Regions from separate parts of the Brevibacillus nigriterrae genome, predicted to be linked through region 1. Evidence: predicted binding sites of a transcription regulator. Region 1 holds the regulator's gene; each other region holds the start of a gene.
What was found. The regulator Rex, encoded in region 1, represses fermentation and respiration genes when NADH is low (regulators of the CRP and FNR family bind a similar motif). The targets are predictions, from matches to a motif close to TTGTGAAATATTTCACAA.

Region 1 (4,217 bases):
CTGTACTGCGTTTCATCTGGATGATATGACCTGATACGTTGCCCTTGACATCGAATGATTCTCCACGATATACGCCTTGATACGTCTGGTCCCTGGTCTTTACCTGGTAGGTAACAGGTGTATCACCAGCCAGTTTTTTGACGAGACTGGCAAGCTGATCATGATGCAAGGTATCCGGGTCTCCCTGATTTTTTTCTTCCATGGATGAAGATGCAGGTGTCGTTTGAGGTGGTTTGGTTATAACAGCAAGGAGCATACCGAGCAGGAAGAGACCAAGAAAAATGGGGATCAGCCACCATAGTTGGTTCCTTCTGATGTACATAACGCTCCCCCTCCCTCGTCCCAGTTCCTAAAATTTATGAAGGACTAGAAGGTTTTAGAACGATACCGAAAACTTTCTAAACATAGCGGTAGTGTTAACGGTCATACTACAGGTACACCCCAAGGAGGTGAGCGTGTGAAGCTGCCAACGACAACCTCCGTCGAACCGAGCTGGTCGTTGCTACAGGAATACCGAGTTTCCTGGGCAGGTTTATCATCACCGCTTAGAGCCTTTTCACAACATTCACCAAATGAATACCGCCACACCTCTTTAAAAAACATTTGGCGTTACAGCCAAGATTCTAGCTAACCAAAATATTCCTACCTACACCTTTCGCTTTTCCTTTTGCTCCCATCATTCACCAGGTGTGTTGACAAGGCTGTTTGTCAAAATGCCTTTGATGGGAGACTTTTTCCATTTATCGTTTTAAAGAATCAAACATGCGGTTTGCTTCATAGATTACTTTTTCTTCATCCACCGTGAGCAATTCACGATTTCTCATAATCCATTCCCCTGCAACAATCGTATCTGTTACGTCACGGCCATTTGCCGCATACACCACATGTGAAATTGGGTTATGAGCCGGATGGAAATGCGCTTGAGCACTGTCCAGCATGATGATATCAGCTTGTTTGCCAACCTCCAGTGAACCCAGCGTCTCTTTTTGGAATACCCCGTCAGCGCCCAAAATGGTTGCCATACGCAATGCATCTTCGGCTGGTACAGCGACTGGATCATTACGTACGCCTTTGTGGAGGATCGCCGCCAATTTTAATTCCTCAAACAGATTCAGGTTGTTGTTGCTCGCAGAGCTGTCTGTACCTAAAGAGACACTAACACCCTTGGACAACATCTCAGGTACACGGGCAACTCCGCTTGCCAGCTTCAGGTTACTCACGACATTGTGCGAAACCCTTACATTATATTTTGCCAGTACATCGATTTCTTCATCCGTCAAATGTACCGCATGGGCAACAAGGGTTGGACGGGAGAATACGCCAAGGTTCTCCAAGTGAGCGACTGGTCGAACACCGTAATCCTTCACATTTTGCTCTACTTCCCACGCTGTTTCTGACATATGGATGTGCATCGGCAAATCAAGCTCATGGGCACGTTCCAAAATTTGATTGATAAAGTCTGGAGTGCAAGTGTAAGGAGCATGAGGGGACATCATCACGGTAATACGCCCGTCAGCCTGATTGTGCCAATTACGAGCAAATTGGGTAGCTTCCCGCAGTTTCGCCTGTCTTTCTTCTTCTGAACAAAAGCCAATCATCCCACGGCACAAACGAGCACGCATGCCTGAGTCTTGAACCGCTTGGGCTACTTGATCCATATGATCATACATATCAACAAACGTCGTCGTTCCAGTTCGAATCATTTCAACAATGGAAAGATAGGCGCCCCACTTCACGTGATCAGCCGTGAATTGAGCTTCAAGCGGCCACATTTTATCTTCCAGCCATTGTTGCAGCGGCAAGTCATCCGCATACCCCCGCAGAAGCGACATCCCTACGTGACCATGCGTATTGATGAGACCAGGGAGAACGAATTTGTTTTTGCCGTCGATCACTTGATCATAGCCAGTCAGGTCCTCTGGAGTTACTCCCACATAAGTTATTTTATTTCCCTCAAAGGCAATCGCACCATTTTCGATAACTTCATTTGCAGCGTTTACTGTGATCACAGTTGCATTGGTGATGATGGTTTTCTTCAATGTTGACACTCCAATCATTATGTAAGGTAATAAGCCAAGCTTTGCAAGCTCGAAGTAACATCGGCATGATGTATGCGAACATCTTTTTCTGTTCGCAGGTTCACAGGGGCAAAATTGAGGATCCCTTCAATTCCGGCTTCTACGAGCTGGTCAGCCACATCCTGCGCGGCAAATGCTGGCACAGTAATTATCGCCAAGCGAATTTGCATATCAATAATCACTTGCTTCATTTCGGACATTGGTCGAATCATCAGACCTGCTATGATTTTTCCGTGTTTGGTCTCATCAGTATCAAAAATAGCTACAATTCTCATATTATCTTTCAAATAGATATTGTAATTACTGATGGCATGTCCAAGATGACCTGCTCCGACCAAAGCAACATGGATTTCCTGGTCCAGTTTTAGTATCTGTCTGATTTTTTCGATCAGGTAATCAACGTCATAACCGATTCCCTTTTTGCCAAAATCTCCGAAAGCAGCAAGATCTTTTCTGATTTGCGCAGGATTCACATCAAGTGTTTTTCCCATCTGTTGAGAAGAGACGGTTTTCACATCCATTTGATTGAGACTGATCAAATACCTTAGGTAAATTGGTAAACGACGAACAACAGCTTCAGATATTTTCGGTGCTTTTACCATGATCTTCCTCCTCTCTATTCTCTTTTTTTCTTAATAACCTTGTAATCTTTTCCATTCGATAGGATAGAAATCGTTCCATGAATTCCGGTTATATACGTTTCCGCCCATGATTCACTCAGGCGCTCGACAATTTCCTCCTGATTCGCTTTCATTTCTTTCTCAGACAATCCTGTTTCAATAACAGCTATCTGAGCATCAACCTTGGTCAAAAACACCTGTGATGACGCCTGGTTGCTTCCTTGACTCGCTACTTTCAAGATCTCTGATCGGAGAATCTTGGTGTATCGCTGCAGCAGTCGGTCTTCTGCTTTTTCGCTGATTGCACTGGTGAAAAGAAAACGCAACTGATCCTGCTTAAGTTGAAACACCAACGAATTATCCTGCGGTGATAAAAGCAGCGGTTCGCTCGGATTCAAAACTTTCAACACAATCTTTTCGTCAAAAGTCAGTTCATCACCTTCTCCAAGCAGGATAAGTTTTTTGTTTGCAGGCAAGGGTATTACCTGTTGAATGGATCTGTGGATCGCTTCTGGCATCAGGATGGTATCGATTTGAAAATGGTTGGAAAGCTCAGGGTAGCCACCCGCATGAGTAGGCAAATCGTTGGTGATCATCACGTAGTCGATTTTGGTCACTTTGCGCTCTTCCAGCAGTTCCAAAAGCGTGGAAACATCCTTTTCACTTCCTGTATCGATCAACAACTTCTTCCCGTTTGGAAAAGTAATCAATGTACTCTCCCCGTTTTGTAGAGGGAAAAACACCGTAATCATGCCAAGAAAGTCATTTTCATTCTCGCTTAATATTGGGTCATCTACTTTTACTACGTTTTTCAAATGATCGTCAATTGAACACGCAGTCAGTAGAAAGGTGAGTACGATAACCAGCAAGCAGTTGAATCTCATAAAATGATCACCCTTCAGGAACAGCATGTTTCATTTTATGATTCTTCTTCTGCAACCATTCTTTTTTGGGGGTCGAGAAAAGGCGTGATCATTTCACGCAACGAAACCCATGGCCCTGTCTTTGTCTGGAAAGGTGGCAAGGAAGCAAGGAACGAACGTCCGTATCGTGATTCTACAATCCGGGAATCAAAGACGACAATCACCCCTTGATCCATATGATGGCGAATCAGTCGTCCCACACCTTGCTTGAATCGAATGATGGCCTGTGGCAGGGAAAGCGACATAAACGGATTTTTCTTTTCTTCCTTCAGTCTTTCCGAACGCCCCTCAAGCAACGGATGATTCGGCGGTGTAAACGGGAGACGGACGATGACAAGACAGCTTAAGTCTTTGCCAGGGATGTCTACTCCCTCCCAAAAACTGCTGGTGCCAAGCAACACGGCTTTGGATTCACGCTGGAAGTTGCGGACAAGCTTGCTGCGATTACTGCTGTCAATGCCATGTCCTAACAGTGTATACCCCTCTTCTTCTGACAACAACTGCTTCATCCCTTCATAGACTTGACGAAGCATGGAGTAAGAGGTAAAGAGGATCATGGTCCGCCCTTCTGCGGCTCGGACAACATCGACACAACC
Region 2 (4,217 bases), on a different contig from region 1:
TAGCTGCCAATCTGAAAAAAGGCAGTGAAGCGGAAGTAATGGTTGTCATCGATGGCAGTAACATGATGATTTCCAACACGGTTGTACGTGCAGCCAACACAGTGGTCAAGTCCGTTTCAGCAGGGGTAACCTTGAAGAAGCTGGAAGCAAAAGGCCAATGGGGAGAGGAAGGGAAAGAGCTCTTCACTGGTATTGACTACCGCTACCGTGTGTTATACAATCCAACATTTAGCTATATGTCGTTCATGGTGTTTGGATTGGGTGGAACGGTTCTACAACAGATGCTGTTTCTGGCAGTTGCCATCTCAGTCGCAGTGGAGAAAGAAGCCGGGACGTGGGGAGAGACCATGCGCAGGTATTCCTTTGGTAAACTGCTAATCGGGAAAATGACGCCTTACCTGATCCTTGCGATGTTTAATCTGGTGCTTACTTTTGCGATTCTGCTCAAAGGCTTTGGCATTCCGTACTATGGAAACCCAGGCTTGCTGATCTTACTCGGGTTTGTGTTTAATGTCGTCATCTTGCTGGTAGGATTTGCTATCTCGTTTTTTGCCACAGACCAACTGCAAGCGACACAGATTGCCATGCTGATCGCACTCCCGTCATTCATGCTCTCGGGATATACATGGCCGCTTTATTCCATGCCACCACTTATCAAAATGATTGGCGAAGCCTTACCGCTTACCTATTTGCTTCACGGGGTTCGCGAGATTTTATCCAAAGGGCATGGGCTCGAGTTTATCCTTCACGATGTAACGGTGCTTGGCTTTATGGGAATGATTTCACTGACGGCATCTTACGTACTGTATGTCGTTTATCGATCACGTAATCGTGCAGAATCAGCTTCACCTATTACGATTTCTGAGCCAATCATCGAAACTGATTAAAGAATTCGAAAACTGAAAAAGAAATCTCTTGTATCTCCAGTCGGGTTTTTTTACAATATGAAAAAAGAACTTATCATATGGTTAGTCCGAGGAGGTACTCATGCCTGGAACGCACTTAAAGCAGTTATGTGATGATACGTACACCCGCTTGAAAAAAGTAAGCATGGAACTGGAGAAGTTCCTCAATCAAGTAACATTAGCGGGACTAGTTGCCCAAAGTGGTGATCCTGAGGAGTACGAACTATACTATCGCAATTACTTGTCTGATTTGCGTCATCTTCTGGTCTATTCAGAGAACGCATTTGAGAAATTGGGTGTATGCCTCCGCAGAGCTCGTTTTAATGAAGAATTTGCGGAAGAAGTGTTGTATTTGGTTTACCATACCTGCGTCAACAACTTCTACTATCCAAAAGGTGAAGTTTACGATGAAGATGGACGCTATTCCTACACAGGGCAGGATGCGATTATCTTCCGCAAGCTGGTGACACCTGAATTGCGAAACCTCACATTGTCTCTTTCCAAGATTTTTGAGACAATGCGTGATGACCTCCAGTACTACGAAACAGACTACATTACAAAAAAACGCATGCAATCAGCACAAGCATAAGTAAATTGCATTATTCATTTTTAAAGGCTGTAGACCCTAAGATGGTCCACAGCCTCTTTTATTTGATACGCTTTGTAATTCGCTGAAGTAATCTTTGAAGAATTGAATCATTTCCAGGCAACTGTTGGATAACGATTTATCTTTTCTCCAGGCAAGTCCTATCGATAACTGGATGGGGTTTTTCAAAGGTATCTTAACAATGTCCGGTGAATCGTTCACGATCGTGTCCATAAGGATGGAAATTCCGGCACCATTCTCAATCATGGCCTTCAGTGTTTCAATTTTTTCTGTCTGGAAGATGACTTCTGGAGAAAGATTTCGTTTAGTACATTCTTCGATAAAAATTCGGTGATGGACGTACTCCTTTGATAACAAAACAAATTTCTCTTCGGCAAGCACTTCAAACGATAGCGATTTTCGCCTTGCCAAAGGATGATGTTTGTGGAGGCAGACCACGGCTTCCTTCGATAGTAGCGGAATTTGTTCAAGCAAATGCGATTTCTGTGGAAGAATCATAAATGCAATATCGAGATCACCCTGTTCAAGGATGGCTTGGATCGCAATGGAGCCTTTCTCCCTGACTTGAATTTTGGTCTGTGGATGAACTTTTTGGAGTTTGAGAAAAATATCAGGAAACAAGTAAGCACCGATCATAGGGGGAAGACCCAGTGAGACATGCTGACTGTCATAATTCTGAACTTCCATGGTAGCTTCGTTGACTTCATTCAGAATATGGTTGACTCGGTTGAGAAAAAGTTCACCTTTTTCAGTAAGGGACACTTGCTTGGTTGTACGATCGAGAAGCTGTACTCCCAGTTCAACCTCTAATTTATGAATCGAGTTTGTAATACATGGTTGAGTGATATGCAGCTTTTCTGCGGCATGGGTAAAACTTTTGAGAGTACCAACCATTCGAAAGTATTCAAGCTGTCTAAGTTCCATAAGTATTTACTCCTATAAAGTGAATATGGACATTGTCATCACTTTTTACCTAAAATGTCTATCTCATACGGACATTCTCTCCGTATTATATAACAATCGAAAGGTGCTACAGATCGACATTGTGTACGATTTATGAAAACCTACTTATATTTTTGCGAAATATAATTATAACAATAAAGCATTATCAATTTTTGAAAGAGTATGTGAAAATATTCACAAGAACACGTAAGCTTTAATAGAAAGGGATGTAAAGCGTATGTTCTGGTTGGAACTGTTAGTCGTGCTGGTTTGTATCTATTTGGGTGCCCGAATAGGAGGTATTGGTTTAGGGGTAATGGGCGGTGTGGGTCTTGCTATCTTAACCTTTGTTTTTCACCTTCGCCCGACGACCGCCCCCATTGATGTCATGTTAATGATCGTTGCCGTAATTACAGCAGCAGGAGCCTTGCAAGCTGCTGGGGGATTGGACTATCTTGTTAGATTAGCAGAAAGAATGTTGCGTAAAAATCCTTCTCGCATCACATTCATGGGTCCATTGGTTACATACATATTTACCCTTTTTGCGGGTACCGGTCACGTAGCTTATTCTGTTTTACCAGTTATTGCTGAGGTTGCCAGAGAGTCTGGTGTTCGTCCAGAGCGTCCGATGTCAATTGCGGTTATCGCTTCCCAACAAGCAATTACAGCAAGTCCGATATCAGCAGCTACTGTTGCCATGGTTGGGTTATTAGGCGGTTATGATATTCAATTGATCGATATTTTGATCGTATGTATTCCGTCAACTTTCCTCGGTTGTCTTATTGCCGCCTTTGCAGCAAGTAAAATGGGCAAGGATTTAAAAGATGATCCAGAGTATCAAAAACGTCTAACAGAAAGCTCAATTGAACAAACGATAACAACTAGCCATGAGCCAATAAAACCTGGTGCCAAACTGTCTGTTATCTTATTCGTTGCTTCTGCTCTGCTCATTGTGTTATTCGGTACTTTCCCTGAATTAAGACCTGCTTGGACAATTGATGACAAGCTGGAACGATTGGGAATGCCTGCTACCATTGAAATTGTCATGCTAACCATAGCAGCACTAATCATCATGCTCTGTAAAGTAAAAGTAGATGACGTGGTTAAAGGGAACGTGTTCCTGGCGGGAGCACAGGCAGTCATTGGTATCTTCGGGATTGCCTGGATGGGTGATACGTTCTTCCAAGGAAACATGGAATTCCTAAGTGGCTCTATCAAGGATATGGTGACTAGTGCTCCTTGGTTATTCGCTCTTGCTTTATTCGTTCTTTCTATCCTTCTGTACAGTCAGGCTGCAACAGTACGAGCACTGATGCCATTAGGATTGGCACTAGGCTTGGGACCGGCTGCTCTGATTGCGATGTTCCCTGCAGTAAATGGTTACTTCTTTGTTCCAAACTATCCAACGATTGTTGCTGCCATTAACTTTGACAGAACGGGTACCACGAGGATTGGGAAGTATATCCTGAACCACAGCTTCATGATACCGGGTATGGTTGCAACCGTGGCTTCTGTAGCTATTGGATTTGGCTTGGTACAATTGTTCTTATAGAGAGGGGAAACGAACATGAATTCACCATCCTATCGAATAGAAAAAGATTTTCTTGGGGAAAAAGAGGTTCCAGCAGATGTGTATTATGGAATTCAAACCTTGCGTGCTATCGAGAATTTCCCGATAACCGGTTTTCGTATACACGAATCACTGATTGTGGCAATGGCCATGGTTAAAAAGGCAGCCGCCCTGACGAACATGGAGACAGGTC
Region 3 (4,217 bases), on a different contig from region 1:
TTGTCAATTGTGTACGCCAGTCAAATCGCTTTGGTATTTCGCAGATAAGGAATATCTACTTTGCAATATACTTGCTTATAAATAAAGGAGGAAAACAACATGCATACAAATGATCAATTGAAAGAACTGCTTAAAAGTGTAATCGACCCTGAATTGGGAGTTAATATCGTTGATCTGGGATTGGTTTACAATATCGAGCAATCAGAGAATGGGGAAGAAGTAATTGTTACGATGACTTTAACGACACCAGGTTGCCCATTGCACGACAGCATTGTAGGCGGGGTGAAATCGGTACTCAAATCAGCAGGGATTAATCTGGTGACAGTTGATCTCGTTTGGGCGCCAGCATGGTCTCCTGACAAAATGACAGATGCCGCTCGCAAACAGCTTGGCAGACTCTAATCAGAAAGTCTACAAAACAAACCCCTCAATCAGTGATTGAGGGGTTTCATTTATTTCGTTCAATTAACCGTTTTTCACAGGGGTAAGACCGATTTCTTCATCTGTCAGGAAGCATTGTGGATCGGATTCCCAATAGTCGCCATAGTAGCCAAGAGCACGAGGGCGGAAGTTTCCGTTACATACTTCAAAGTATTTGCACTCAGCACAGCGGCCTTTGATCATTTCTTTGCGGTTGCGAAGACCAGTGAGGATCGGGTGGTCGCTTTCCCAAATTTCCTTGAAGCTCTTTTCACGAAGATTTCCGAACGTAATATTTTGACTGAACTGATCTGCGTGAATGTTACCACGGTGGTCAATATTGCAAAGAGCAACACCAGAACGGTTACCACCATTGCGCAACAATTTTTCATAGATGCGCTCTGCAAGTTCAGGGTTTTCTTCTTTTGTTTTCAGGTAGAGATACACGCCATCTGCATGGTTGTCTACTGTCAGGATTTCACGTGCCTCGCCTTTATCTGCAAAACGTTTAATTGCATCGATAATCAAGTCAAGTGCTTCACGGGATTGCTCATGTGTAATATCATCTTCCACTGCGCCACGACCAGCGTACACAAGATGGTAGAAGCATGCACGTGGAATATTCTCTTTTTCCATTAATTCCAGAATGCTAGGCAATGATTCGATATTGTGACGATTCATGGTAAAACGCAATCCTACTTTTTGTCCGATTGCCAAGCAGTTGCGGATACCTTTGAGCGTCAATTCGAATGCGCCCTCTTTACGGCGGAATTTATCGTGGATTTCTCCGATACCATCCAAGCTGATTCCCACATAACTTACGCCGAGTTCTTTTAATTTTTTCGCTTTTTCTTCATTAATAAGTGTACCGTTTGTAGAGAATGTAATGCGGATCCCTTTGCCAATTGCATATTCAGCAAGTTCAAGGATGTCTGGGCGGATGAGCGGCTCACCACCAGAGAAAAGAATGACAGGAACTTTCGCATCGGCAAGCTGATCAATTACGTTTTTCGCTTCCTCGGTGCTAAATTCACCTTCATATTGTATTGCTTCAGAACTGGAGTAGCAGTGCAAACAGTTGAGATTGCAAGTTCTGGTAATATTCCAAACCACAACGGGTCCGTGACCTTCATGGGTACCTCTGTTTTGACCACGAGCTTCTTCAGAGTAACGTAGTTTGTCCCCAAAGGTTTGGGTTGTTTCAAGCAGACTGGATAATCCAATCATGTGTAGTTCCCTCCTTGTTAATGCATAGACTCATTGTAGCAACTGGATAGGCACGTAGATGTGATTTTTTTCACAACTTTCTTTGACAAATTAAGATACGATGGGTGTATCAGTAAGGGAGGGAAAGGAAATGCCGCATACCACGGGTAGTTGTAGGTTGAAGTATGGTCACCCCAATCGTTCGGAGCTACTCGCATTTTACTATAGAGATCACGATGTTGTAGAAGATCGTTTGGAGAGTATCAAGGTGGCTATTTTGAGTGATCAAATCTGGTCCGAAGAAAATCGACAAATCATTGACAGTTTCACTCAATTCCTGCGGCATGAACTGGAAAACCATTTAATAGAAGAAGAGCAAATTCTATTTCCTCAAATCGCTGAGGTTTTAGGTCAGGCAAATGGTCCGATTTCACTTATGAATGGAGAGCATCAGACCTTGCGTTCATTAGTTGACGAATTGGTGGTAGAGGTTGAGTCCTGTAAGATGATTCACCAGAAGACAAACAGGCTTATTGAACTTCTCTACCAGGTTGATGAATTTCTGGCCGACCATATGTATAAAGAAAATTGTGTGTTATTTCCAATGGCAGAACAGATCTTAACTGACTTTCAGAAAGCTCAGGTGCTGCATGCTTTGCAAGCAAGACGCGAGACTGCCAAGGTTTCTAAATAGGGTGTAGGAGTGAAAGAAATGTACGATCAGAATCCATTTATAGTTATTTGGGAAGTTACTCGAGCCTGTGCATTGAAATGTTTGCATTGTCGTGCCGAAGCTCAACCATTAGCGGATCCACGACAGTTGTCGAATGAAGAAGGCAAGAATCTAATTGATCAAATTGCGCAAATGGGTGATCCATTACTCGTATTCACAGGTGGCGATCCTCTGATGCGCCCTGATTTGCAAGACCTTACTCGTTATGCCATTTCCAAGGGCTTGCGAGTATCCATGACCCCTAGTGCAACACCTCGTGTAACGTTAGATGCGATGGCAAAAGCAAAAGAAGCTGGTCTTGCACGCTGGGCCTTCAGTGTCGATGGTCCAAATGCCGAGATTCACGATAAATTCAGAGGAACCAGAGGATCTTTTGATCTGACAGTAAAAGCACTGGCAAATTTGAAGGAGCTTGGTCTCCCGATTCAAATTAATACAACGGTTTCCCGTTACAATGCTGATAAACTGGAAGAAATGGCTGCACTCGTTGAAGAGTGGGGAGCCGTTCTCTGGAGCGTATTCTTCCTGGTGCCTACTGGACGTGGACAAATGGATGATATGGTTTCAGCAGAAGAACATGAGCGCATTTTCAACTGGCTCTTGAAGAAAACAAGAGAAGTCAGCTATGGCATCAAGACGACAGCAGCACCTGCCTTTAGAAGGGTTGCTCTACAAAATAAAGAAGCGATTCAAGCTAGCGGTAAAATCGACCTCAAAGAAAAACGACCGGATTTCTTGGGTCGAGCTGAATCAGGCGTGAATGACGGTAATGGATTTGTGTTTATTTCGCATATTGGGGAAGTGCAACCAAGCGGATTCTTACCAATCGTAGCAGGAAATGTGAGAGAGACACCGCTAGCGGAGATTTATCGTGAGAATCAGATTTTCAAGGACTTGCGTGATCCTAGCAAATTAAAAGGAAAATGTGGTGCCTGTGAATTCCGTAAGCTATGCGGTGGTTCTCGTGCACGTGCGTATGGTATCACAGGGGATTATCTCGAAAGCGATCCATCATGTGTTTACATTCCGAAAGGCTGGCAGGAGAGTGAGGTTGCATGCACGCAGTAACAACGAAGAACTCAAAACGGGTTTGGATTTTTCCGCGTGAGCATGGCGCATGGGCTATGCTGATTATGCCGTTTCTATTAGGCATAGCTATTTCAGGTGCAACTTTTTGGCATCTGTTGGCAGGAATCGGAATGTTCTTTGGATATTTAGCGATGAATGCGATGTTAACCGTCGTTCGTCAGCCAAAAAGATTGCGTGAATCACTTCTTTCTGTATCTGTATTTTCCGGTGTGGCGGGTTTGTTTTTGCTCGCCCCCTTCCTTGTAAAACCAACAGCGTTTGTACCGATGCTTGCTATGATTCCGTTGCTGGGTATTTCCGCTCTGTTCATCGTGAAGAAAAAGGAACGCAATTTTGGAAACGACCTGGTCGGAATTACGGCACTCACCATGCTACTGCCGATTGCTGCCTACCTTGGGCAAGAAGTGAGTCAGGAAAGTATCCTGTTGGCAATGCTTTTGAACATCATCTACTTCACGGGAAGTGTCTTTTATGTAAAAGCACTTTTTCGTGAAAAAACCAATCAAAGCTTCCGGATTATTGGGATACTGTTCCATCTGGTCGTCATTGCCGCCGTGCTGATCCTGCACGCACCTTCAATGATTGCACTTCTGTTTATTCCAGGCTGCATTAAAATGATTTCTGTTTTAAAGATCAATAAACTAACACCGATGACAGTAGGAATTACCGAGATTGTCAATTCGGTATGGTTCCTCGCCGGAGCTTTTATTTTGCTATAAAATTCCTGCTAATTTGACCATCGTGTGAAAATTTGATAGCATCTACTCTA

Region 2: a site for Rex is predicted at 2,638-2,655, ahead of ACPW7N_RS06560 (anaerobic C4-dicarboxylate transporter family protein). Genes of this name have one in related genera too.
Region 3: a site for Rex is predicted at 1,706-1,723, ahead of ACPW7N_RS01600 (hemerythrin domain-containing protein). Genes of this name have one in related genera too.

Annotation. Positions count from the first base shown of each region.
Region 1 is NZ_JBNCMT010000003.1:207,879-212,095, reverse strand. It holds gene ACPW7N_RS03935 (hypothetical protein) at 1-322, opposite strand, end outside; gene ACPW7N_RS03930 (amidohydrolase) at 741-2,039, opposite strand; gene ACPW7N_RS03925 (redox-sensing transcriptional repressor Rex) at 2,057-2,680, opposite strand; gene ACPW7N_RS03920 (ComEC/Rec2 family competence protein) at 2,695-3,582, opposite strand; gene dinG (ATP-dependent DNA helicase DinG) at 3,618-4,217, opposite strand, start outside.
Region 2 is NZ_JBNCMT010000006.1:133,839-138,055, reverse strand. It holds gene ACPW7N_RS06575 (ABC transporter permease) at 1-887, shown strand, start outside; gene ACPW7N_RS06570 (DUF3907 family protein) at 988-1,494, shown strand; gene ACPW7N_RS06565 (LysR family transcriptional regulator) at 1,531-2,436, opposite strand; gene ACPW7N_RS06560 (anaerobic C4-dicarboxylate transporter family protein) at 2,693-4,006, shown strand; gene aspA (aspartate ammonia-lyase) at 4,022-4,217, shown strand, end outside.
Region 3 is NZ_JBNCMT010000001.1:304,076-308,292, reverse strand. It holds gene ACPW7N_RS01615 (cbb3-type cytochrome c oxidase subunit I) at 1-48, shown strand, start outside; gene ACPW7N_RS01610 (metal-sulfur cluster assembly factor) at 100-402, shown strand; gene ACPW7N_RS01605 (radical SAM protein) at 466-1,647, opposite strand; gene ACPW7N_RS01600 (hemerythrin domain-containing protein) at 1,778-2,320, shown strand; gene ACPW7N_RS01595 (TIGR04053 family radical SAM/SPASM domain-containing protein) at 2,339-3,427, shown strand; gene ACPW7N_RS01590 (YwiC-like family protein) at 3,415-4,167, shown strand.